DNA from 3 places in the Streptomyces sp. NPDC012835 genome. Region 2 is predicted to be linked to each of the others. Evidence: riboswitches for the same ligand, from Rfam matches in the RefSeq annotation. Region 2 holds a riboswitch; each other region holds the start of a gene.
The links. A riboswitch is a leader RNA that binds a small molecule or an ion and turns the genes downstream of it on or off. The one in region 2 is predicted to bind S-adenosylmethionine.

Region 1 (7,180 bases), on a different contig from region 2:
CTTCTGGAAGTCAGGCCAGGCGAATGCGGTGTCGTCCTCGACCCGGTCGCTGAGGTCGGCGAGCCAGCCGTTGTGACCGAAGAGGAGCTGTTCCTGGAGCGCGCGGACCATCATCACGTCCACGTCGGTGCCGGAGGCGTTCAGCTTGACGTTGTAGCTGCTCGCGAGCTGGTCGGCGGTGAGGAGCGTCATCGAGACCCGCCGTCCGATCCGCTCCTCGAACTCCTCGGTACGGCGCTGGATCGCCTGGGACCACACATGGTTGATCGCCATGATCCGCAGCGGGGTGTTGGCCGCGGGTGTGCCGCGCCCGGTCGAACAGGCGCTCAGCGCCCCCACTCCGGCGGCCCCCACGACCCCTGCGGCCAGCCTGCCGAAGGCGCGCCGGCTCAGAAGCTGGCTGCTCGTGGACATCCTTGTCCTCGTTTCTCTGCGGTGTCGCGTGGTGCGTTCCCCAGGCCGGTCCCGTCGGCCTGGTCCAACTGGTAGGACCAGTTGGTTCGGATGGGACCGTAACAAGAGAAGAGGCAGGTCGGCCAGCCCCTGAAGAAAGGTTTCTCGAACGGGCCCCGGCTATTCGCCCGTTCCGCCGCCGCCCCGGCGGTCCGCCGTCTGGCCCAGCAGCATCTCGATGTGGTTGCGCGCCATGGTGTCGACCTGAAGGTCGAGATCGGCCCCGTAGGTGCGCAGGCCCAGCATCAGGTGCTCCCGCATCCGCGCGCAGGCGAGGTCCACGTCCCGTGCCTCGACCGCGTCGAAGATCTCCGGGTGGTGCGGTACGCCGGGCTCACCGATCGACGGGTCGGAGTTCGAGCGGAGCATCATCTCGAACATCATCCCGCTGATCGAGGACAGCATGATCCGCAGGACCGGGTTCTTGCTCGCGACCGCGATGGCGTCGTGGAAGTCCACGTCGGCCCGGGCCTTGACGACCACATCGGTCGCGGATTCCAGGGCGTCCCGTGCGGACCGCATCGCGGCGATGTCCTCGTCCGTGGCCCGCTGCGTCGCCAGCCGGACCATCTCGACCTCCAGCGGAATCCGCGCCTCGATGAGCTGACGGACGGTGGGCCGGCCCGCCCGGTACAGCGCGTCGTACCCCCTGGCCTGCCCCGAGGACTGTTCGCGGACGAAGGAACCGCGTCCTGGCGCGACTTCGATCAGATGCTGGGCCTCCAGCCGCCGCAGCACCTCGCGCACGACGTTCCTGCTGGAACCGAACTGGGCGGCGAGTTCGCGCTCCGAGGGGAGTTTCGAGCCGACCGCGATCTCTCCGGACCTGATGTCGTGTTCCAGCCGGCGGGCGATACGCTCCGTCAGGAGTCCGCGTTGGGCGGAGCCCGCGACCGGACCCGACTCTGCGGGATCTGCCGGGGAGGAGGAGGCGGACGACTGCATGGTCGCAGCGTACAGGCCGGTCGCACGCGGTACGGACTCCCGGCACAGCCGCGTACGGCCCCGGACGGACCGGGGGCGCGGGGAGGCCGGTTGTCCGACTGCGGGCAACACGGAAGCCGGGCCTCTTCCGCAGGACGAGCACGCCGGCGCCGAGCCCGACCCGGCGCGCGCCTGTCGTCCCAGCCGTGGACGCCGTCCCCGACGCCGTCGTACCGGTCGATGAGGCCAACCTCCTCCCGCGCGGTGAGCCGCTGCCGAGCCGGGATCGACTCCGCACCCGGCACAGCGCCGTCGAGCCGCAGCGAGGGCGGCTTCATTGACATTCCGAACCGTCCCGCACAGACTCGATCACATGTATGAGGTCCCGCTCCTTACCAGTGAGCGCTGTGTCGACCTCGTTCGCGTGTCAAGCGCGTTGTGTTGAACGGCCGTTCCCTTCCGCGCCGCGCCGCCCCCGCCTCCCGGCCGTGATCCCTCACGGCGAGCGCGTGCTGTCGCGCTCTCCTCGCCCCGCGCGGCTCTCCCCGTGCCCCGCCGCGTGGAGCACGCGTCGTCGCACGTTCGGGCCGTGACCCCACCGCCGGCGACACCGCGGGGTTCCGCCCACGTCCGGCTCCGTTCGTCCTGATCCGGGGCCGGACCTCCGAGATGCGATCGGCTCGGCCCGCCGGCGCCACGGCCGCGTGTCCCGGCGCGGTCGGGACGGCCCCTCTCCGACATCCCACTCCCCCATCACCGGCACCGGGGCCGCCCGCGGCGCGCCGGACCGGTCGAGCAGCGATCGGAAGCTTCATGGGTCAGGAATTCCTCTGGTACATCCCCAACACCGTCGAACCGGGCCACCGGGGTGACGACACCACATCCGGCTGGGGCTCCATCGAGTACTCGACCGACCTCGCCCGTACGGCCGAGGAGCACGGCTGGGGCGGCGCCCTGCTCGGTGCCGGGTGGGGACGCCCGGACACCTTCACCGTCGCCACGGCGCTGGCGGCCCGGACCACGACGTTCAAGCCCTTGATCGCGGTCCGTCCCGGCTACTGGCAGCCCGCGAACTTCGCCAGCGCGGCGGCGACGCTCGACCAGCTCAGCCGCGGACGCGTCCTCGTCAACATCGTCAGCGGGCTGGACAACCCGGCCGCATACGGCGACACCCGCGTCGACCCCGCGCAACGGTACGCCCGTACAAGGGAGTTCCTGCGTCTGGTGCGGCGCCTGTGGACCGAAGAGGACGTCACCTTCCGCGGTGAGCACTTCCAGGTCACCGGATCCACCCTCGCCCCGGGTCCCTACCTCACCGCGGGGAGGACACATCCGACGCTCTACTTCGGCGGGGCGTCCGAAGCCGCCGAGCGGGTGTCGGCGGCCGAGGCCGATGTGCAGCTCTTGTGGGGCGAACCGCTCGACGGCCTCGCCGAACGCATCGCCCGGCTGCGGACGTTGAGCCGGCAGGTGGACCGCCGGCACAAGCCGCTCGAGTTCGGGCTGCGGATCACCACCCTGGTGCGCGACACCACCGGGGAAGCGTGGCGCGACGCCGAGGCGAGGATCGCGAAGATGGCGGTCGACGCGGGCGGGACCACCGGGGCGGGACACCACAGAGGGGCGGTCGGGCAGCAGCGGCTCCTCGACCTCACCCGACGCGGCGAGGTGCTCGACACCTGCCTCTACACCACACCGGGCACATTCGGCGGTGAAGGAGCGGCGACCACCTGGCTGGTCGGCTCCGCCGACGACGTCGCCACGGCGCTGAAGAACTACCGGGCGCTCGGCATCACCCACTTCGTCCTGTCCGACACCCCCTACAAGCAGGAGATCCGCCGGATCGGCGACCGGCTCCTCCCCAGGCTGCGCGAACCGCTGGCGTGACGGCCCCGGCCGCCGGGGGTTCCACCGGAACCCGCGACGGGCGGTCCTCGGCCGGACGGAACACATGTCCCGAAAGGAGTGTCACGGCGAGTGGCCACCGGATGAGACCGCCCACCCGGCTTCTTGACGGCGTCATGGAGTGCGCCGAGACTGATGTGGACGGTCACGATTGTCAGCGGCCACGGCGTGGGTATGCCCGCACCTGTGGTCATCGGCCCCGGCCGGCCGACAGGCAACCCTTCCGCCGCGACGGGGTGCTCCGGGTGATGACCGGGTCCCGCCGACGCGGTGGGGCAAGCGCGGTCTCGCCTCACGCGAGGCCCCCGAAGGTGAAACGGGTGGCAATGCCCAGGAACGACTTGACGAGGCGCCTGCACATCGATCTGTCGCGTGTCTCCAGCGCTTACTGATCCCCCGGCCGGTCCGTGCGATCCGGACCGTACGGGACAGCGCAGTCGCTCCGCATCACGCCGCTGACGCCCACAAGGCCGCGGCGGCTTACTCGTTCCCCAAGGGAGAGTCATGCCCACGCCAGATACGCGCGTCTCCGGCACCGCCCACCCGGTCGGCTGTCAGCAGAATTCATCGGCTTCGGGGCCACGCCCCGGGACGGCCCCGGCGTCTCCCCGTCCGCGCCGGGTCCGCAGCCGGATCGGCATCGGCCTCGCCGGCGGCTTCTACCCGGCACCGCACCGCTACGACCTCTACCTCTCGGCGTGCTGTCCCCGTTCGCTGCGCGTCTCGATCACGCTCGACCTGCTCGGTCTGGGGGGCTCGGTCGCCACCACCCTCCTGACACATCCCGCCGGGACGCCCGACGGGTTCACCTCACTGCGCCGCGCCTACGAGGCCACGACGCACCGCTACGACGGACCGCTGACCGTACCCGCGCTGCGCGACCGCTGGAGCGGGCGCATCGTCAGCAATCACACCCCCGACATCCTCCGCGACCTGGCGGGTCCGCTCTCCGGCGGCGACGGAGCCCGCGCCTCCGTACTCGGCCCGCCGTCCCTCGCCCCGGACATCGACGCCCTCCGCGACGTGCTGGACCGGGACGTCACCCCGGCCGCCCCGCCGTCGCGGAGATCGGCGGCGCTGGACCTGCTCAACCGTCAGCTCGCCGGCCGGGCCTATGTGCTGGGCCACGAGCTGACGGCCGCCGACGTGGACCTGTGGGTGGCGCTCGTCCATCTCGGCCCGGTCGGCGCCCTCCGCTCGTACTCCCGGCTCCAGGACTACGTGCGCCGCCTCGGCGACCACCCCGCCTTCCGGGTCACGGCCGAGCCGGAGCACCGCGCGGCGTGAGCCACCGGCCCGGCCGCGGTGTGCGCCGGCGGACGGAGCGAGAGCCATGTGTCCACCGTGCGACGACGCCCGCCCCGCTCTCCTGTCGCACCGCGCCCTCCGCATCAGAGGGATGAGGGATACGGCGGAGGAACAGAGGTACGGAAAGGGAGAACTCCTTCGTCCGAGAGGGCTGTTCCGGGGGGAGGTAACGGACTCGCGGATTCCCCATTACCTCCGGAGTAATCGACTGATCGGCCGCTGCGATAGGAGAGTGGGGCGGGCGTCGTCGCACGACGACGGTCCACTCCGTCATTCCGAAGGGAAAGCACTCCGTGACCCAGTACATCACCGCAGTCAACCGGTACCTGGCCGCCTGGAACGCCACCGACTCCGAGGCCATCGCCAAGGCCGTCGCCGAGGCGTGGACCGAGGACGGCACGTACACCGACCCGCTGGTGGACGTCCGGGGACACGAGGGCGTCCAGGCGGCCATCGAGGGTGCGCACACGCAGTTCCCCGGCTTCGACTTCAAGCTCAAGGGCGAGGTCGACGGCAACCACCACATCGCGCGCTTCTCGTGGGACCTGGTGTCGAGGGCGGACGGGTCGTCCCCGGCGGGCGGCTCCGACGTGATCACACTGGCGGAGGACGGCCGGATCAGCTCGGTGAGCGGATTCCTCGACCGGGTTCCGTCCGCGTGACCCCCGCCCGCATCGTCTGAAGCGCCTTTGACGTCTCCGGGTTGGCGGGCAGCAGGGTTTCGACCTCCAGCTCGGAGACGGTGACGTCGATGGGGGCACTCAGCGTCATCAGGGCCGAGACGAAGGACAGCACCTGCCCCTCGTGTTCCAGTCGCAGCGGCAGCGCGAAGGGGAAGCGGAAGTCGCCGCCCGGATCCGTGCCGTCGACCTGGTCGTGCCGGGCCGAGGGGGCGGGATAGCCGTTGACTTCCTCGTACAGGGCCTTCAGGGGCGCCGAGCCGCTCAGGGTCAGCCGGTGGCGCAGCCGTCCCAGCAGATGGGCCCGCCAGAGGTGATGGTTGTGTATCCGGGGCGCGAGGCCCTCGGGGTGCAGGGTCAGGCGGATGATGTTCAGCGGCGGCCGCAGGAGATGCTCCGCCACGCCGGACACCAGGGTGTGGAAGGCGCGGTTCGCGTCGATGACGCGGTACTGCGCGTCATGGATGAAAACGGGGTTGGGTTCGTAGGCGACGAGCAGCCTGCGCAGTTCACCGCGCACGACGCTCAGATCGTCGGCGTCCTTGAAGGAGCTCTCCGGGAAGAAGGGAGCAAATCCAGCGGCGACCAGCAACTCGTTGCGTTCGCGAATGGGAATGTCCATCTGGTCCGCGAAACGTAACAGCATGTTGCGGCTCGGGCTGGCCCGCCCTGTCTCGATGAAGCTGATGTGCCGGGCCGAACTGTCCGCTCTGGACGCGAGTTCGAGCTGACTCATCCTGCGTCTGTTCCGCCACTCGCGCAATAGGGTACCGACGCTCGGGGTACGCACCGCGTGCCATTCGTTGTAACGCATGCGTTAACTTTAGTGTATTCCCGTTGCCATTGAAATATGCCAAATCCCACCCAAGGGTGCTCACACATCGAGCGCCCGCGCCGACCACCGGCGCAGCCGGTCGGCGTTCATGGCGGCCAGGTCCGCCGCGGCCCGTGCCGCGTCCGCTCCGCCTCCCAGGCCGGTGAACTTCCGGCGCACCAGCTCCGCGTGGTGCTCGCGGGTGTGCGGCCCCGCGGCACCGAGCGGAATGAGACGTTCCCGCGTCAGGCACCGGCCGTCCCGCAGCCGCACGCTCACCCTGGCCCCGGTCGTCTTGGTCGCCCGGGAGAAGTCGGACGGCCCGCGTCCCTCGTTCGCCTCCCGTGCGATCCGTTCGGTCTCGGGGCCGCCGAACGCCCTGAGCCAGGGGCCGGCCGCCTCCCCCGCCGTACGGACCGCCTCGCCGAACGGGGCCTCGGACCCGAACAGGGCGCGGGTGAGGTCCGGTGCGTGCACCACCCGGACCCGGTCGGCGAGCCGCCAGCGGTCCGGCTCGGCCAGCCGGGGGCCCTCGAAGTCCTCCACCCCGAGCCCACCGGTCAACAGCGCGGTGGCCACCGGATAGGGCGTGTGCAGCACCAGGGCGCCCAGCGGCGCGTCGGGCCCGGTGACGTAGCGCTCGGCCGTGCGGCCCGCGAACAGCGTGTACAGCGACGCCTCCACCACCACCTCGGTCACCGCGTCGACGTCCAGGGGGCCCAGTTCCCGGTGGAGTTCGAGGGCGCAGTCCACTGCGGCGTCGATGCCGGGGCCGCCGGGACGCATCTTGAAGGAGAGTGTCTCCGTGTACCAGCGGCTGCCGAGACCGTCGGTGAGCGCGCCGGCCAGCGGCACGTCGGAGAAGGCGGCGAGAAAGCCGTCCGGGTGCTCCATCAGGTCGGGTGCGCCGCGCAGCCCCGCCGCCGCGGCGTCGCAGGCGTCCAGGCCGGCGCGTACCGGGGTGAAGGCGTTCAGGAGCCGGGCGTCGCTGGCGAGGAAGGCCCGCATCAGCGGCCGGTGCGGCATCGCGAAGGCCAGGCCGAGCGCGTCGGTCCACTGGGCCGCCACGGCGCCCTCGCAGTGCGACCGGCCGCTG
Region 2 (7,180 bases):
GCTGCGCACCACGACACTGGTCAGCAGTGGTGAGACGACCGCCACGAACAGCAGGGTGCGCACCACTCCCTTGCGGGCCCGGGACAGGGCGTAGGCGGCGGGGAAGCCGAGCAGTACGCACAGGGCGGTCACCAGCAGCGCGGTGCCCAGGCTGTGCCACAGGGCCTCGGAGAAGAACGACTCGGTGAAGACCCTGCGGTACTGCACGAAGGAGTAGCCGTCGAGGGGATAGCCGTTCGCGTCCACCGGGTGGAGGCTGAGCGCGAACACCCGCACCAGCGGCACCACGAACAGGGCCAGCAGGAACACCACGACGGGGGTGACGGGCAGCAGCCCGCGCACCCCGTAGCGCTTGCGGCCGGACCGGGCCGGGCCCTTCCCGCCGCCCTTCCCGCCGCTCTCCCCTGCGGTCTTCCCGGCGGGGGCGGTCGTGGGCGCGCTCATGCGGCCGGCTTCCGGAGCAGCGGCGCGTCCTCGGGGAGGTCGCCGAGGCGGATGACGTCGTCGGGGGCCCAGCCGAAGGACACCGGGGCGCCCACGGCCGGCGGTTCCTGCGCCGTGCGGGCGTTGATCGCGACGCCTTCCGCGACGACGATCTGCGCCTGCCACGCCTCACCGGTGAAGGCCCGGTAGCCGACGATCCCGGAGCCGCGACGGGCGCTTGCGCCGGGGAACGCGTCCGGGCCCGCCGTCGCGTCGGTGTCCGTGTCCGTTTCCTTATCCGCGTCACCGGCGGGCGCCACCACGACCCGCTCGGGCCGTACGGCGAGGGTGACCGGCACGCCGTGCCGCAGCGAGGCCAGGCCCGAGTCGAGCCGGGCCCCGCCCACGACGAGCGATCCGTCGGCGGCGCCCACGCCCTCCAGGATGTTGGCCGCGCCGATGAACTCGGCGACGAAGCGGGTCGCCGGGGTCCGGTAGACCTCGGTGGGCGAGCCGAGCTGCTCGACCCGGCCGCCGTTCATCACGGCGATCCGGTCGGACAGCGACATGGCCTCCTCCTGGTCGTGCGTGACGAAGACCATCGTGATGCCGAGCCGCTGCTGAAGCTCCCGCAGCTCCACCCGCATCTCCCGGCGCAGCTTCGCGTCCAGGTTCGACAGCGGCTCGTCGAGCAGCAGCACGGCCGGCCGGGTGGCCAGCGCCCGCGCCACGGCGACGCGTTGCTGCTGGCCGCCCGAGAGCTGTCGGGGCCGGCGGCCCGCGTACTGCTCCAGACCGACGAGGCGCAGCGCCTCGGTGACCCGTTCGTCCCGCTCGGCGCGCTCCACCCGCCGCACCTTCAGGCCGTACGCGACATTGTCGGCGACGGTCATGTGCGGGAAGAGCGCGTAGTTCTGGAAGACCAGGCCGAGGCCCCGCCGGTGGGTCGGGACATCGGTGAGATCCACGCCGTCCAGCGTGATCCGGCCCCCGGTGGGGCGTACGAATCCGGCCAGGCTGTTGAGCAGCGTCGTCTTGCCGCAGCCGCTCGGGCCGAGGATCGACAGGAACTCGCCGCGCCGGATGGACAGCCGGTCGACGTCGAGCACCCGCTGGCCCTCGTACCCGGCGGCGAGGGAGTCGATCTCGATGTGCGGGGTGGTCGGGGCGGTCGGGTTCCGCGGGGCCGGCGGTTCGCCGGCCGCCGCACGGTCGCTGGTGGTCACTGTGGGGTTCTCGCTCACTTGAAGATCTGGTTCCAGCGCTGCTGCCACTCGTTGAGCTTCGGAGTGGCGGTCTTGTAGTCGACCCAGGTGAACTTCTTGTAGACGTCCTCGCCGTACTTCACCTTGGCCTTGAAGTCGGGGGCGTAGTCGATGGTGTCGTTGCCCGCGCCGTAGAAGGTGCCCTCGGCGAACGGCTTCTGGTGCTCGGCGGAGGAGAGGTGGTCCAGGAACTTGTAGGCCGCCGCCGTGTGCGTCGAGCCCTTCGGCACGTAGTACGAGGTCAGCGCGCCGACCGCGCCGGAGGCTGGATAGGTGAAGCCGATCGGCTGCCCCTCCTGCTCCATGGCGAAGGCGCGGCCGTCCCAGAACGGGACGATCCAGGCGTCGCCGTTCTGCAGGACCGTGGAGACACTGCCCGCGTCCGCCGGGTAGGAGGAGACGCAGTTCTTCAGCTGGGCGAGCTTCTCGAACCCCTTGTCGACATCGGCGGGGTCGGACAGCTTGCCGCCGTCCTGGGAGACCAGCGCGGAGAAGAACTCCAGACCCGCGTTGTACGTCAGCGGCGGCAGCGCGACATGACCGCAGTACTTCTTGTCGAAGATGTCGGTCCAGTCCTGGGGCGCCTGCTTGATCTTGTCGGTGCGGTAGAGCAGCCCGTTGGAGCCGGTGGTCAGCGGCACGCCGTACGACGATCCGTCGACGGTCGACTGCTGGGTGAGCACCGGGTCGAGCTGCTTCCAGTTGCTCAGGTCGCCTGTCTTCAGCGGCTGGAGGAGCCCGCCGCCGACCGCCTGGTGCAGCGAGCCGGGGGTGAGGGCCACGACGTCGAACGGCGCGTTCCTGCCGCCCGCGGCGCGCAACTTGGTGACCCAGTCGGAGTCGGCGCCGTAGACGAGGTTCACCTTGATACCGGTGTCCTTCTCGAACGGCTCGACGAAGGACTTCTTGAACAGGTCGCCCCATGCCCCCGCGAACGCGGTGACGGTGATCTGCTCGCCCTTGCCGTCCGACGAACCGCTGCCGGAGGAGGAGCCGCCGCCCGTGTCGACCCCGCAGCCGGCCACGGCGGTCAGGACGGTGGCGGTGCCGGCCGAGGCGAGGGCCAGCAGATATCCGCGCCTGCGGGCGCGGGCGGGGCGGGGCAGGACAGATCTCATGAGGGAGAACTCCTCCGTGCGGTGAGTGAGAACGGCGACGGCCGCGCATGCCGAAGCCGGATCGGGAGCCATGAGGCACGAGGGACGCGAGGGGCGGAAAGCGCTGCTCGCGGTGTCATCTCGTACTCCCGTCATCAGGTCCAGGACCTGGCCGACAGGTCCGCGCTTGCTCCCGGCACATCGGTGTGCGTGCGGAGCCGTGTCATCACCCGGGGCACCCCACCGCAGAAGGAGGGTTGCCGCTCAGCAAGCCGGGGCTTGTCGCTGAGACTCGTGACGCCGAAAAAGTAACACTGATTTCGGCCAACCCAAAGATGACCTGGATCACACGAAGTGATCCAGGTCGGGGGATGGTTGTGCCAAGTTGTGTGGAGAAAATGGGTGGGATCGGTTATTTCAGAGCCGCCGCCATCATCTTCTGAGCGATCGGCGCGGCCAGTCCGTTGCCGCTGACCTCCGAGCGCGCCGCGCCCGAGTCCTCCACCACGACCGCGACCGCCACCTCCTTGTCACCGGACGCGTCCTTCGCGTACGAGGTGAACCAGGCGTACGGCGTCCCGTCGTTGGCCACGCCGTGCTGGGCGGTGCCCGTCTTGCCGCCCACCTCGGCGCCCGCGATCCGCGCGTTGGTCCCCGTACCGTCCTCCACCACCGTCACCATCGCGCTGCGCAGCTGTGCGGCCGTGGCCGAGGAGACGATCCGGGTGGTGTCCCCGTCCTGGTACGACCGCACCGTGCCGCCGCCGCCGTCCACGACCTTCGACACCATGTGCGGCGCGGCGAGCAGCCCGTCGTTCGCCAGCGCCGCCGAGACCATCGCCATCTGGAGCGGGGTGGCGGTCACGTCGAACTGGCCGATACCCGTCAGTGCCGTCTGGGCGTCGTCCATGCCCGTCGGATACACGCTCCGCGAGGCGCGCACCGGCACGTCCTGCTCGGTGTCGTTGAAGCCGAACTTCTCCGCCGTCGCCCGGATCTTCGACTGCCCCAGCTGATCGGCCATCTTCGCGAAGACGGTGTTGCAGGAGTAGCGCAGGGCGGTACGGATGGTGGCGTTCTCGCACGGCGCCGAGGCGTTCTCGTTGCGCAGGACCGTGCTGGTGTGCGGCAGTGTGTAGGGGGTGGGGCTGTCCGTCCTCTCGTCGACCGAGCCGTACAGCCCGTCCTCCAGCGCCGCCGCCGCGACGACCAGCTTGAACGTCGAACCGGGCGGCAGCGGCTGGCGCAGCGCGCGGTTGACCATCGGCTTGTCGGCGTCGCCGGTCAGCCGCTGCCACGCGGCGCCGTCCGTCGTCCCGCTGATCTTCGTCGGGTCGTACGAGGGGGTGCTCACCACCGCGAGCACCCGGCCGGTCTTCGGGTCGATCGCGACGGCCGCGCCCTTGTTGTCGCCCAGCGCCGCGTATCCGGCCCGCTGGACCGAGGGGTCGATCGTCGTCAGGACGGAGCCGGGCTCGGTCTGTTCGCGGGTGAGCGCGCCGAGCGGGTTCTTCAGCCGGGTGTCCGTCCCGTCGAGCACGTCCTTGTAGATGCCCTCCAGCTGGGTGGAGCCGTACGCCTGCGAGCTGTAGCCGGTGACGGGCGCGTAGAGCGCGCCGTCGGTGTAGGTCCGCTTGTACGCCAGGTCGCCGCTGTCCGTCTTCGCGGAGCCGGTGACCGGCGAACCGGCCACGACGATGTCGCCCTGCGGCTGCGCGTACTGGGCGATGATGTTCCGCCGGTTGTACGTGTCGTCCGCGAGGGCCTTCGCCTCGTACACCTGCACCCAGGACGCCCGCACCATGAGGGCGAGCACCAGCGCCAGGCAGATGACCGCTGTGTGTCTGATCGTCTTGTTCATCCCGAAGAAGGGACGAGCGGCGCGGGGGCGGGCGTTCCCCCGCGCCGGGCTTCTCAGGATTTCCTCATCCGGAACGCCGGCGGGCGGTGGTGTCAGAGGCGGCGGGTGGCGAGCGTCAGCCGGTCGCGGGCGTCGAACAGCGCGTCCTTGATCATCTGCTCGTGCCCCGGGGTGAGCCTGGCCACCGGGACCGAGCAGCTGATCGCGTCGCGCGCCGGGGTGCGGTAGGGGACCGCGATGCCGAAGCAGCGCAGCCCCAGGGTGTTCTCCTCGCGGTCCACCGCGTACCCCTGCTCCCGGATGGAGCGCAGCTCCTCGATGAGCTTCTCGCGGTCCGTGATGGTGTGCTCGGTCAGCGGCGGCAGGGTCTCGGGCAGCAGCGCGCGCACCTGCTCGTCGCTGTGCGTCGCGAGCAGCGCCTTGCCGAGCGAGGTGGAGTGCGCGGGCAGCCGGCGGCCGACGCGGGTGAACGGGCGCAGGTAGTGCTGGGACTGGCGGGTCGCGAGGTAGACCACGTTGGTGCCGTCGAGACGCGCGAGGTGGATGGTCTCGCTGGTGTCGTCCGACAGCCGGTCCAGGGTGGGCCGGGCCGCCGCGACGACCTCGTCCCCGTCGATGTACGAGGTGCCGACCAGCAGCGCCCGCACCCCGATCCCGTACCGGGTGCCGGTCGCGTCCGTCTCCACCCAGCCCAGCTCGACCAGCGTGCGCAGCAGCATGTAGAGGCTGGACTTGGGATAGCCGACCGCCTCCTGGACGGTCGCCAGGGAGTGCATCCCGGGACGCCCGGCGAAGTACTCGAGCAGTTCCACCGTCCGTACAGCGGACTTGACCTGCGCGCCACCGCTCTCCGCAGCCGACATCGTCACTCGCCCCTTCTCGCCACTCGACCGCCCGCCCTCGGGGCCCGGTCCTGACAGACCTTGACCGCGTGGAACGCGCGGAAATAGAGTCCCTGGAGATTCACTACCAGGAATCTTGTTCAGAATACCGAACGAATCCTGGGATCAGCAGTGGATGGCAGAGGCCCGGAGCACGCGTGGCCGGGCCGAGGTACGCGCAGTCGGGAAGGAAGCCGCGGTGGCAACAGCACCAGTCTGGAGTGTCGACCCCCGAACGGGAAAGTCACGTGAGCAGGTCGCGCACGAGGCCACGGCCGAAGAGGTGGACCTCGCGGTACGGGGCGCCCACGCCGCCGTCGCCGCGCTCGCCGACCGCACCACGCGCGCCGCGCTGCTGCGCAGGGCGGCCGACCTCCTCGACGGGGCGAGCGAGCACGTCATCGAGGCGGCGGACGCCGAGACCGCGCTCGGACCGGTCCGGCTCACCGGTGAACTCGCCCGTACGACCGCCCAGTTGCGAGCGTTCGCCGAGGTCGTGGACGAGGGCGCGTTCCTCGACGTGTACATCGACCACGCCGACGGCGAGCGCACCCCGCCGTGGCCGGACCTGCGTCGCTACAAGGTGCCGCTCGGTGTCGTCGCCGTCTACTCCGCGAGCAACTTCCCGCTCGCCTTCTCCGTGCCCGGCGGCGACACGGCGAGCGCGCTCGCGGCCGGCTGCCCGGTCGTCGTCAAGGCGCACCCCGACCACCCGGCCACCTCGGAACTGTGCGCCTCCCTGCTGCGCAGGGCGGCGGCCGAGGTCGGGCTCGACGAGAACGTGATCACACTTGTGCACGGCTTCGACGCGGGCGTCGGGCTGATCGGCCACCCGCTGGTGACCGCGGCCGGCTTCACCGGCTCGGTACGCGGCGGCCGTGCCCTCTTCGACGCGGCGGCCGCCCGGCCCACGCCCATCCCCTTCCACGGCGAGCTGGGCTCCCTCAACCCCGTCGTGATCACCGAGGCCGCCGCCGCCGAGCGCGCCGAGCAGATCGGCACCGGTCTCGCGGGCTCGATGGCCATGGGCGTCGGGCAGTTCTGCACCAAGCCCGGCTTCGTGCTCGCCCCGGCGGGGGAGCCCGGCGACCGGCTGCTCAAGACCCTGACGGCGGCCGTCAGCGAGACCGACCCCGGCGTGATGCTCGACCACCGGATGCGCGACGCCTTCGTCGCGGGCGTCGCCGAACGGGCCGCGCTCCCGGACGTCGACGCCCCGATCACCCCCGGCGCCGGCGGCGAACACACCGTCAGCGCGGGCTTCCTGACCCTGCCCGCCGCCCTGCTCGCGGCCGAGGGCCCGCACGACCTGCTGCTGGAGGAGTGCTTCGGCCCCGTCACGGTCGTCGCGCGCTACACCTCCGCCGACGAGATCACCTCGGTGCTCTCCCGCCTCCCCGGCAACCTCACCGCCACCCTTCAGATCTCCGAGGAGGAGGGCGCGGGCACCGTGCCCGGCGCCGCCGGACTGCTCGCCGCGCTCACCCCGCTGGCCGGCCGCGTCCTGGTCAACGGCTGGCCGACCGGTGTCGCCGTGGCCCCCGCCCAGCAGCACGGCGGCCCGTACCCGGCGACCACCTCCACCTCCACCTCGGTCGGCACCACGGCGATCGAACGCTGGCTGCGCCCCGTGTCGTACCAGTCCACGCCGGC
Region 3 (7,180 bases), on a different contig from region 2:
CCCGTCACCTACAGCGCGAACGAAACAATGGCGGCGGACGACAACTACGCCGAGCTGCGGGAATTCCTGGAGGCGCTGCCGTCGTCGGAACTGCTTCCGTACGGAAAGAACTCCTGGTCGGCGGTGAGCGACAGCCTGAAGAAGAACATCGGCAAGGCGGTCGAGCGGGGCGCGAGCCCCTCCAATGTCCTCGGCCAGATCGCACGTGACGCGTCGACCGCCGAGGCGGCCGAGTAGCGTGTCGGGCATATGACCGCCGCAGAGAACCCCGATACGCCGGACGCGGAGAACCCCGATACGCCGGATGCGGAGAGCCCCGAGGAGCCCGCCGACGAGGCGCGGCCCTCCGGACCCTCCGGGCTCTCCGAGCGGGACCGTGCCGTTCTCGCCGTCGAGGGGCGCGGCTGGCCGGGCCCCGGCGCCAAGGAGCGGGCGATCAGGGAGCGGCTCGGGCTGTCCCCGACCCGCTACTACCAGCTGCTCGGCGCGCTGCTGGACGACCCGCGCGCCGCCGAGTACGACCCGGTGACGGTGAACAGGCTGCGCCGGGTGCGCGACGCGAGGCGCGCACGCCGGTAGACGGACGGGTACGGCGTGGGACATCCCGCGCCGTACCCGTCCGTCCACCGCCCCGTCTCCGTCCCGGCCGCTCTCACCGGACCGGCGAAAACGCTGAAAGTGCTGATGGGCGCGGATAGGCTCGGGGGCATGGGCAGCCATCAGCACCCCCTCCTGCCGGACCCGACGACCCCCGCCGGCGCCGACGGCCTGGCCGCGCTTCTCGCCCGGCCGGGAAAAGCCGTCGTCGCGCTCGACTTCGACGGCACCCTCGCCGAGATCGTCCCCGACCCCGAACAGGCCCGCGCCCATCCGCGCGCCGTCCCCGCCCTGGCCGCTCTCGCGCCGCGCGTCGCGTCGGTCGCGGTCGTCACCGGCCGGCCGGCCGGGGTCGCGGTGCGCTACGGCGGCTTCGCCGGGGTGCCGGGCCTGGACCATCTGGTGGTCCTCGGCCACTACGGCGCCGAACGCTGGGACGCCGTCTCCGGCACGGTCCACGCCCCCGCCCCGCACGAGGGCGTCGCGGCGGTCCGCGCCGAACTCCCCGGATTCCTGGACCGGTTCGGCGCCTGGCACGGCACCTGGATCGAGGAGAAGGGCCAGGCCGTCGCCGTCCACACCCGCCGCGCCACCGACCCGCAGGCCGCCTTCGACGCCCTGCGCGACCCCCTGAACGAACTGGCCGCCCGGCACGGCCTCATCGTCGAACCGGGCCGCATGGTCCTGGAACTGCGCCCGCCCGGCATGGACAAGGGCGTCGCCCTGCTGGAGTACGTACGCGAGGTCGGCGCCGAGACCGTCCTCTACGCGGGCGACGACCTCGGCGACCTCCCGGCCTACGCGGCCGTCGAGAAACTGCGCTCCGACGGCCACCCGGGCCTGCTCCTGTGCAGCGGCACGGAAGTCCCCGAACTGGCCGAACGCGCCGACCTCGTGCTCCCGGGCCCGGCGGCGGTCGCGGACTTCCTGGCCGCCGTGGCCGAGGAGACGGCCTGACGGTCTGACGGCCCGCGGACCCGGGGAGCCGCGCCCACGGGCGTGCGGCCCCCGGGCGTGCGGTCAGCTGTCGCGCAGCGCGTTCAGCTGGTCGAGGAACCAGCGCTGCGGCGGCAGCGCCGTCGCGGCGGCGGCCAGGCGTTCGGTGCGTTCCAGGCGGTCGCCGTCCGGGAGCGAGAGGGCCTCGTGGAGGGCGGCCGACGTGGCGATGATGTCGTACGGGTTGACCACCAGCGCGTCCTCGCCCAGCTCCTCGTAGGCGCCGGCCTCCCGGGAGAGGACCAGCGCGCAGCCGCGTTCGGAGACGACGGGGATCTCCTTCGCGACCAGGTTCATCCCGTCGCGGATCGGGTTGACCAGCGCCACATCGGCCAGCCGGTAGGCGGCCAGGGAGCGCGCGAAGTCGTCCTTGACGTGCAGCACGACCGGGGTCCAGCCGGCCGTGCCGTACTCGGCGTTGATCTCGTCGGCGACCCGCTGGACCTCGGCGGTGTAGTCGCGGTAGATCGCCAGGTCCTGCCGCGAGGGGTAGGCGAAGGCGACATGGACGACGCGCTCGCGCCACTCGGGGTGGTCCGCCAGCAGCTGCCGGTAGGAGAGCAGCCCCCGGACGATGTTCTTCGACAGCTCCGTGCGGTCGACCCGGACGATGGTCCTGCGGTCCGTGCCGTCCGGGGCGCGGCCGATCTGCTCGCGCAGGGTCACGATGCGCTCGTCCACGTCCGGCCGGTGCGCGCGCTCGCGCAGGAAGTCGGCGTCGGCGCCCAGGCCGTGCACGCCGACGCGCGTCTTGCCCGTACCGCCCAGCAGCTCCGTGCAGCAGGCGGTGAAGGCGTCGGCCCAGCGGCGGGTCAGGAAGGCGGCGCGGTCGGCGCCGAGGATGCCGCGCAGGAGCTGGCGCGCGATGTCGTCGGGGAGCAGCCGGAAGTAGTCGACCGGCGCCCACGGGGTGTGCGAGAAGTGCCCGATCGAGAGGTCGGGGCGCAGCGCGCGCAGCATTCCGGGCACCAGCGCCAGGTGGTAGTCCTGTACGAGGACGGTCGCGCCGTCGGCCGCCTCATCGGCCAGGGCCTCGGCGAAGGCGCGGTTGTACGCCTCGTACGAGGCCCACTGGGCGCGGAACTCCGGGCCGAAGGACGGTTCCAGCGGGGTCTGGTAGAGCAGGTGGTGGACGAACCAGAGCGTCGAGTTCGCCACGCCGTTGTACGCGTCCGCGTACACCTCGGGCGGGATGCCGAGCATGCGGACGCGCTGCCCGCCGGTGTCCGCCGGGTCGAGCCTGCCGTCCCGCCGCCGCACGGCCTCCCGGTCGCCCTCGCCGAGCGCCGCGCACACCCACACCGCGTCGGTGTCCGGGCCGATGGCCGAGAGCCCGGACACCAGCCCGCCGCCACCCCGCTTGGCGGCCAGGGAGCCGTCGTCGCCCAGGGTGTACGAGACGGGGCCTCGGTTGGACGCGACGAGGACGCGGGCGGGCGGCGGGGCGATGTGCTCGGAGACCATGTGCCGAAACCTAGCCCGTAGGCGAAACGCTCAAACGTACGGCAGGTCGCCCCGCCGGTCGGGCCCGCCTGTCGCACCCCTCGGCCGGTGGCGCCGGTCAGTCGCGCCGGCCGCGCGCGGCGGCCAGCGCGACCACCCCGGCTCCGGTCAGCGCGAGCGCCACTCCGCCCAGCAGCCACAGGCGCTCGGCGGCGGTCCCGGTCTGGGCCAGGGCGTTCATCGCCCACTGCTTCATGTCGTCCAGGCGCGGGTCCGCGAGGGGCGTGCCCATGAGGTGCGGGGTCAGCAGGTCTGTACTCATGGAGCGAAAATCTAGACATTAGATATGAAAATCACGCGTTACGCCGCGCGTCCGGCCGGGTACTCCGCGATCTCCCGCACCGGCGGACGCTCCTCCGTGTCCACCACATGCGTGCGCGGCGTGAACCCGTCAGGACCCCGCTCGAACTGCGTCAGCCTCGGCCGCACCAGGTGGCCACGGGAGAGCCGCAGCTGCGCCGTACGGTAGATCGCCGCGGCCATCCGCCCCAGCGCCCGGTCGTCCTGATGGCGGTGGCGCCGTACCCCGACGTCGACCTGCGCCAGCGCGTCGAGCCCCACCGTGTGCAACGCGTCCACCAGGAGCCCCAGCTCCACCCCGTACCCCACGGGGAACGGCAGCCGCTCCAGCAGCGTGCGCCGCGCGGCGTACTCCCCGCCCAGCGGCTGGACGAAGCCGGCCAGCCGGGGCCAGTGCAGATTGAGCAGCGGGCGCGCCACCAGCTCCGTCACCCGGCCGCCCTGCCCGACGGGCTGTTCGACGGGCTGCTCGACGGGCGGACCGCCGGGCCGGCCGCCGCCCCGGCCGCCGGGCCGCGCCATGGGGCGGTCGTACATCGCCTTCACGAACTGCACATCGGGGTCGGTCAGCAGCGGGCCGACGATCCCGGAGACGAAATCCGCCGAGAAATCCCGCAGATCCGCATCCACGAAGCACACGATGTCCCCGCCCGTCACCAGCAGCGACCGCCACAGCACCTCGCCCTTGCCGGGCAGCGCGGGCAGCCGCGGCAGTATCGCGTCCCGGTGCACCACCCGCGCCCCGGCCGCCGCGGCCACCTCGGACGTACGGTCGGTGGAGCCGGAATCGATCACCACCAGCTCGTCGACCAGCCGGGTCGCCACCATCAGCTCGCGCCGGATCACCGAGACGATCTCCCCGACCGTCTCCTCCTCGTCCAGCGCCGGAAGCACCACGCTCACGGTGGTGCCCCGGGCCGCTTTCGCCGCCAGCAACTGGTCGAGCGTACGGTCGGCCGCGGACCAGGAACGCCTGGTCAGCCAGCGTTCCACCTCTTCCAGCACGTTCGGTACTCCCTGCGCTGATCCGTAAAACGTGATCCATCTCGCGGTGCGGACGACTACCTCAACCGTCCGCTCCTTCGGTTACAGTCTTGAACAACGCCCTTGACCGCCGCATGCCGGGGTCGCGGGGTGGACACCTGGCTCAGAGACACCGGATCAGCGACATCCGGGACATGCTGCGACAGGCGACAAACGCACCGGACCCCGGGTCCGGCGCCATAGCGCTCATCCAGAGGGACTGAGGGAACGGCCCGTTGAAGTCCCGGCAACCCTCCCGCCGACCGCGAGGTCACGGTGGGGAAGGTGCCAATTCCGTCTCGTGGCGAAGTACGCCGCGAGGAAGATGAGGAGAAAGGGCCTCGCCTCCATGGCTGTGCAGACCGTCCAGAGCGGCACCAACGCCACCGTCGACCTCGGACCCGCCGCCGCGCTCTCGTGCCGCGAATGCGGAGAGCGTTTCGACCTCGGCCCCATTTTCGCCTGTGCGAGCTGTTTCGGGCCGCTCGAAGTCGCGTACGACCTGCCGAGCGGCAGCCCCGACGAGCTGAAGAAGCGCATCGCCGAGGGACCCGACAACATCTGGCGTTACGCGCCCCTGCTGCCCGTCCCCGCCGACGTGGCCTCGAAGCCCAACATCAACCCCGGTTTCACCAAGCTGGTCAAGGCCGACAACCTCGCCCGCGAGCTGGGTATCACCGGGTCGCTGCACGTCAAGGACGACTCCGGCAACCCGACGCACTCCTTCAAGGACCGTGTCGTCGCCATCGCCGTCGAGGCCGCCCGCGCCTTCGGCTTCACCACGCTCTCCTGCTCGTCCACCGGCAACCTCGCGGGCGCCGTCGGCGCAGCCGCGGCCCGGGCCGGCTTCCGCTCCTGCGTGTTCATCCCGCACGACCTGGAGCAGGGCAAGGTCGTCATGGCTGCGGTGTACGGCGGGGATCTGGTCGGCATCGAGGGCAACTACGACGATGTGAACCGTTTCTGTTCCGAGCTGATCGGCGACCCGCTCGGCGAGGGCTGGGGCTTCGTCAACGTCAACCTCCGTCCGTACTACGGCGAGGGTTCCAAGACCCTCGCGTACGAGATCTGTGAGCAGCTCGGCTGGCGCCTGCCCGATCAGCTCGTCATCCCGATCGCCTCGGGGTCGCAGCTGACGAAGATCGACAAGGGGCTCCAGGAGCTGATCAAGCTGGGCCTGGTCGAGGACAAGCCGTACAAGATCTTCGGCGCCCAGGCCGAGGGCTGCTCGCCGGTCTCCACCGCCTTCAAGGCGGGCCACGATGTCGTACGGCCCCAGAAGCCCGACACCATCGCCAAGTCCCTGGCGATCGGCAACCCGGCCGACGGACCGTACGTCCTGGACATCGCCCGCCGCACCGGTGGCGCCGTCGACGACGTCAACGACGAGCAGATCGTCGACGCGATCAAGCTGCTGGCGCGTACGGAGGGGATCTTCGCCGAGACGGCGGGCGGGGTCACCGTGGGCGTCACGAAGAAGCTCATCGAGGCCGGACTCCTCGACCCGACGCTGACCACCGTCGTCCTCAACACCGGCGACGGCCTGAAGACCCTCGACGCCGTGGCGCCGACGACCGGACCGACCGCCACCATCCGCCCGAGCCTCGACGCGTTCCGCGACGCGGGCCTCGCGGCCGGCTGACCCGGCGACACGGGGTCGCGCCGCCCGCGCCACCCGCGCGGCTGTCACCCGCGACCCCCGCGCGACTCTCACCCCGCGCTACCCGCGACACCGAAACTTCCGCAGAAAGGCTGGGCATCCGTCATGAGCGTCAAGGTCCGCATCCCCACCATCCTCCGCACCTACACCGGCGGGCAGGCCGAGGTCCCGGCGGAGGGCGCCACCCTCTCCGAGGTCATCCAGTCCCTGGAGAGCAGCCACCCGGGCATCGCCGCCCGCGTCCTGGACGACCAGGGCAAGCTCCGCCGCTTCGTGAACGTGTACGTGAACGACGACGACGTCCGTTTCGAGCAGGGCCTGGAGACCGCGACTCCCGCGGGCGCCGGCATCTCGATCATCCCGGCCGTCGCCGGAGGCTGACCCTCCGTACGCGCCCTGGGGCGGCGCGTACGCCCCGTAACCGGCATGGCCCTCTCCGCGACAGAAGCGGAGGGGGCCATTCTGCATGGTTGAGCACGGTAGAGTAAGGGAAGGCCCCTCCGCCGACCGCAGTCGGCGCACGCGAGAACGCGACAACATGGGGCCGAACTCCAGGTGGCCTTTGCGTGGTTGGTGCCTTTTGCCCGGCCCGACTTGCCCCGGATCGCAGTGAATTCAACGCTATGCGAGTTCGGCCATGCCCAGATTTCCCCGCCGATTGCCCTGTTGCAGAGGGCAGTTGGGCAGATACATTCAGCCGCGGTCGACGCGTTCCGGCGCGAAGTGTGGCCCCGTGCAAGGGCCAGTAATAGGGGAGTTAGGCATGGCTCAGGGCACCGTCAAGTGGTTCAACGCGGAGAAGGGCTACGGCTTCATCGCGGTAGACGGTGGTGCGGATGTGTTCGTCCACTACAGCGCGATTCAGATGGACGGCTACCGCACCCTTGAAGAAGGTCAGCGAGTGGAGTTCGAGATCTCGCAGGGCCAGAAGGGTCCGCAGGCGGACATGGTCAAGCTCGCCGTCTGATCCCGGCGCGATCGGCCACCGACGCACTCACGACGCACTCACGAAGCACCGCACGTCACTCACGCACGTGGGGCCCGTATCCGGAAAGCCGGATGCGGGCCCCACGTGCGTGCCGGCCGCCGCATCCGTCCGCC

Region 1: another riboswitch for S-adenosylmethionine. It lies ahead of ACFY6S_RS01200 (glutathione S-transferase C-terminal domain-containing protein); the one in region 2 lies ahead of ACFY6S_RS07910 (PotD/PotF family extracellular solute-binding protein).
Region 3: another riboswitch for S-adenosylmethionine. It lies ahead of thrC (threonine synthase); the one in region 2 lies ahead of ACFY6S_RS07910 (PotD/PotF family extracellular solute-binding protein).

The regions. Positions count from the first base shown of each region.
Region 1 covers NZ_JBIBBW010000001.1:309,151-316,330, forward strand. The annotation lists gene ACFY6S_RS01185 (ABC transporter substrate-binding protein) at 1-414, opposite strand, end outside; gene ACFY6S_RS01190 (FadR/GntR family transcriptional regulator) at 574-1,398, opposite strand; gene ACFY6S_RS01195 (LLM class flavin-dependent oxidoreductase) at 2,191-3,264, shown strand; SAM riboswitch class IV at 3,426-3,570, shown strand; gene ACFY6S_RS01200 (glutathione S-transferase C-terminal domain-containing protein) at 3,787-4,569, shown strand; gene ACFY6S_RS01205 (nuclear transport factor 2 family protein) at 4,884-5,252, shown strand; gene ACFY6S_RS01210 (helix-turn-helix domain-containing protein) at 5,209-6,084, opposite strand; gene ACFY6S_RS01215 (MmgE/PrpD family protein) at 6,145-7,180, opposite strand, start outside.
Region 2 covers NZ_JBIBBW010000002.1:83,524-90,703, reverse strand. The annotation lists gene ACFY6S_RS07920 (ABC transporter permease) at 1-444, opposite strand, end outside; gene ACFY6S_RS07915 (ABC transporter ATP-binding protein) at 441-1,649, opposite strand; gene ACFY6S_RS07910 (PotD/PotF family extracellular solute-binding protein) at 1,664-2,806, opposite strand; SAM riboswitch class IV at 2,964-3,085, opposite strand; gene ACFY6S_RS07905 (penicillin-binding transpeptidase domain-containing protein) at 3,198-4,646, opposite strand; gene ACFY6S_RS07900 (IclR family transcriptional regulator) at 4,739-5,509, opposite strand; gene ACFY6S_RS07895 (aldehyde dehydrogenase (NADP(+))) at 5,727-7,180, shown strand, end outside.
Region 3 covers NZ_JBIBBW010000003.1:741,016-748,195, reverse strand. The annotation lists gene ACFY6S_RS16570 (extracellular solute-binding protein) at 1-237, shown strand, start outside; gene ACFY6S_RS16565 (DUF3263 domain-containing protein) at 250-579, shown strand; gene otsB (trehalose-phosphatase) at 709-1,554, shown strand; gene ACFY6S_RS16555 (trehalose-6-phosphate synthase) at 1,618-3,057, opposite strand; gene ACFY6S_RS16550 (hypothetical protein) at 3,155-3,358, opposite strand; gene ACFY6S_RS16545 (glucosyl-3-phosphoglycerate synthase) at 3,397-4,401, opposite strand; SAM riboswitch class I at 4,624-4,751, shown strand; gene thrC (threonine synthase) at 4,769-6,061, shown strand; gene ACFY6S_RS16535 (ubiquitin-like small modifier protein 1) at 6,185-6,460, shown strand; gene ACFY6S_RS16530 (cold-shock protein) at 6,843-7,046, shown strand.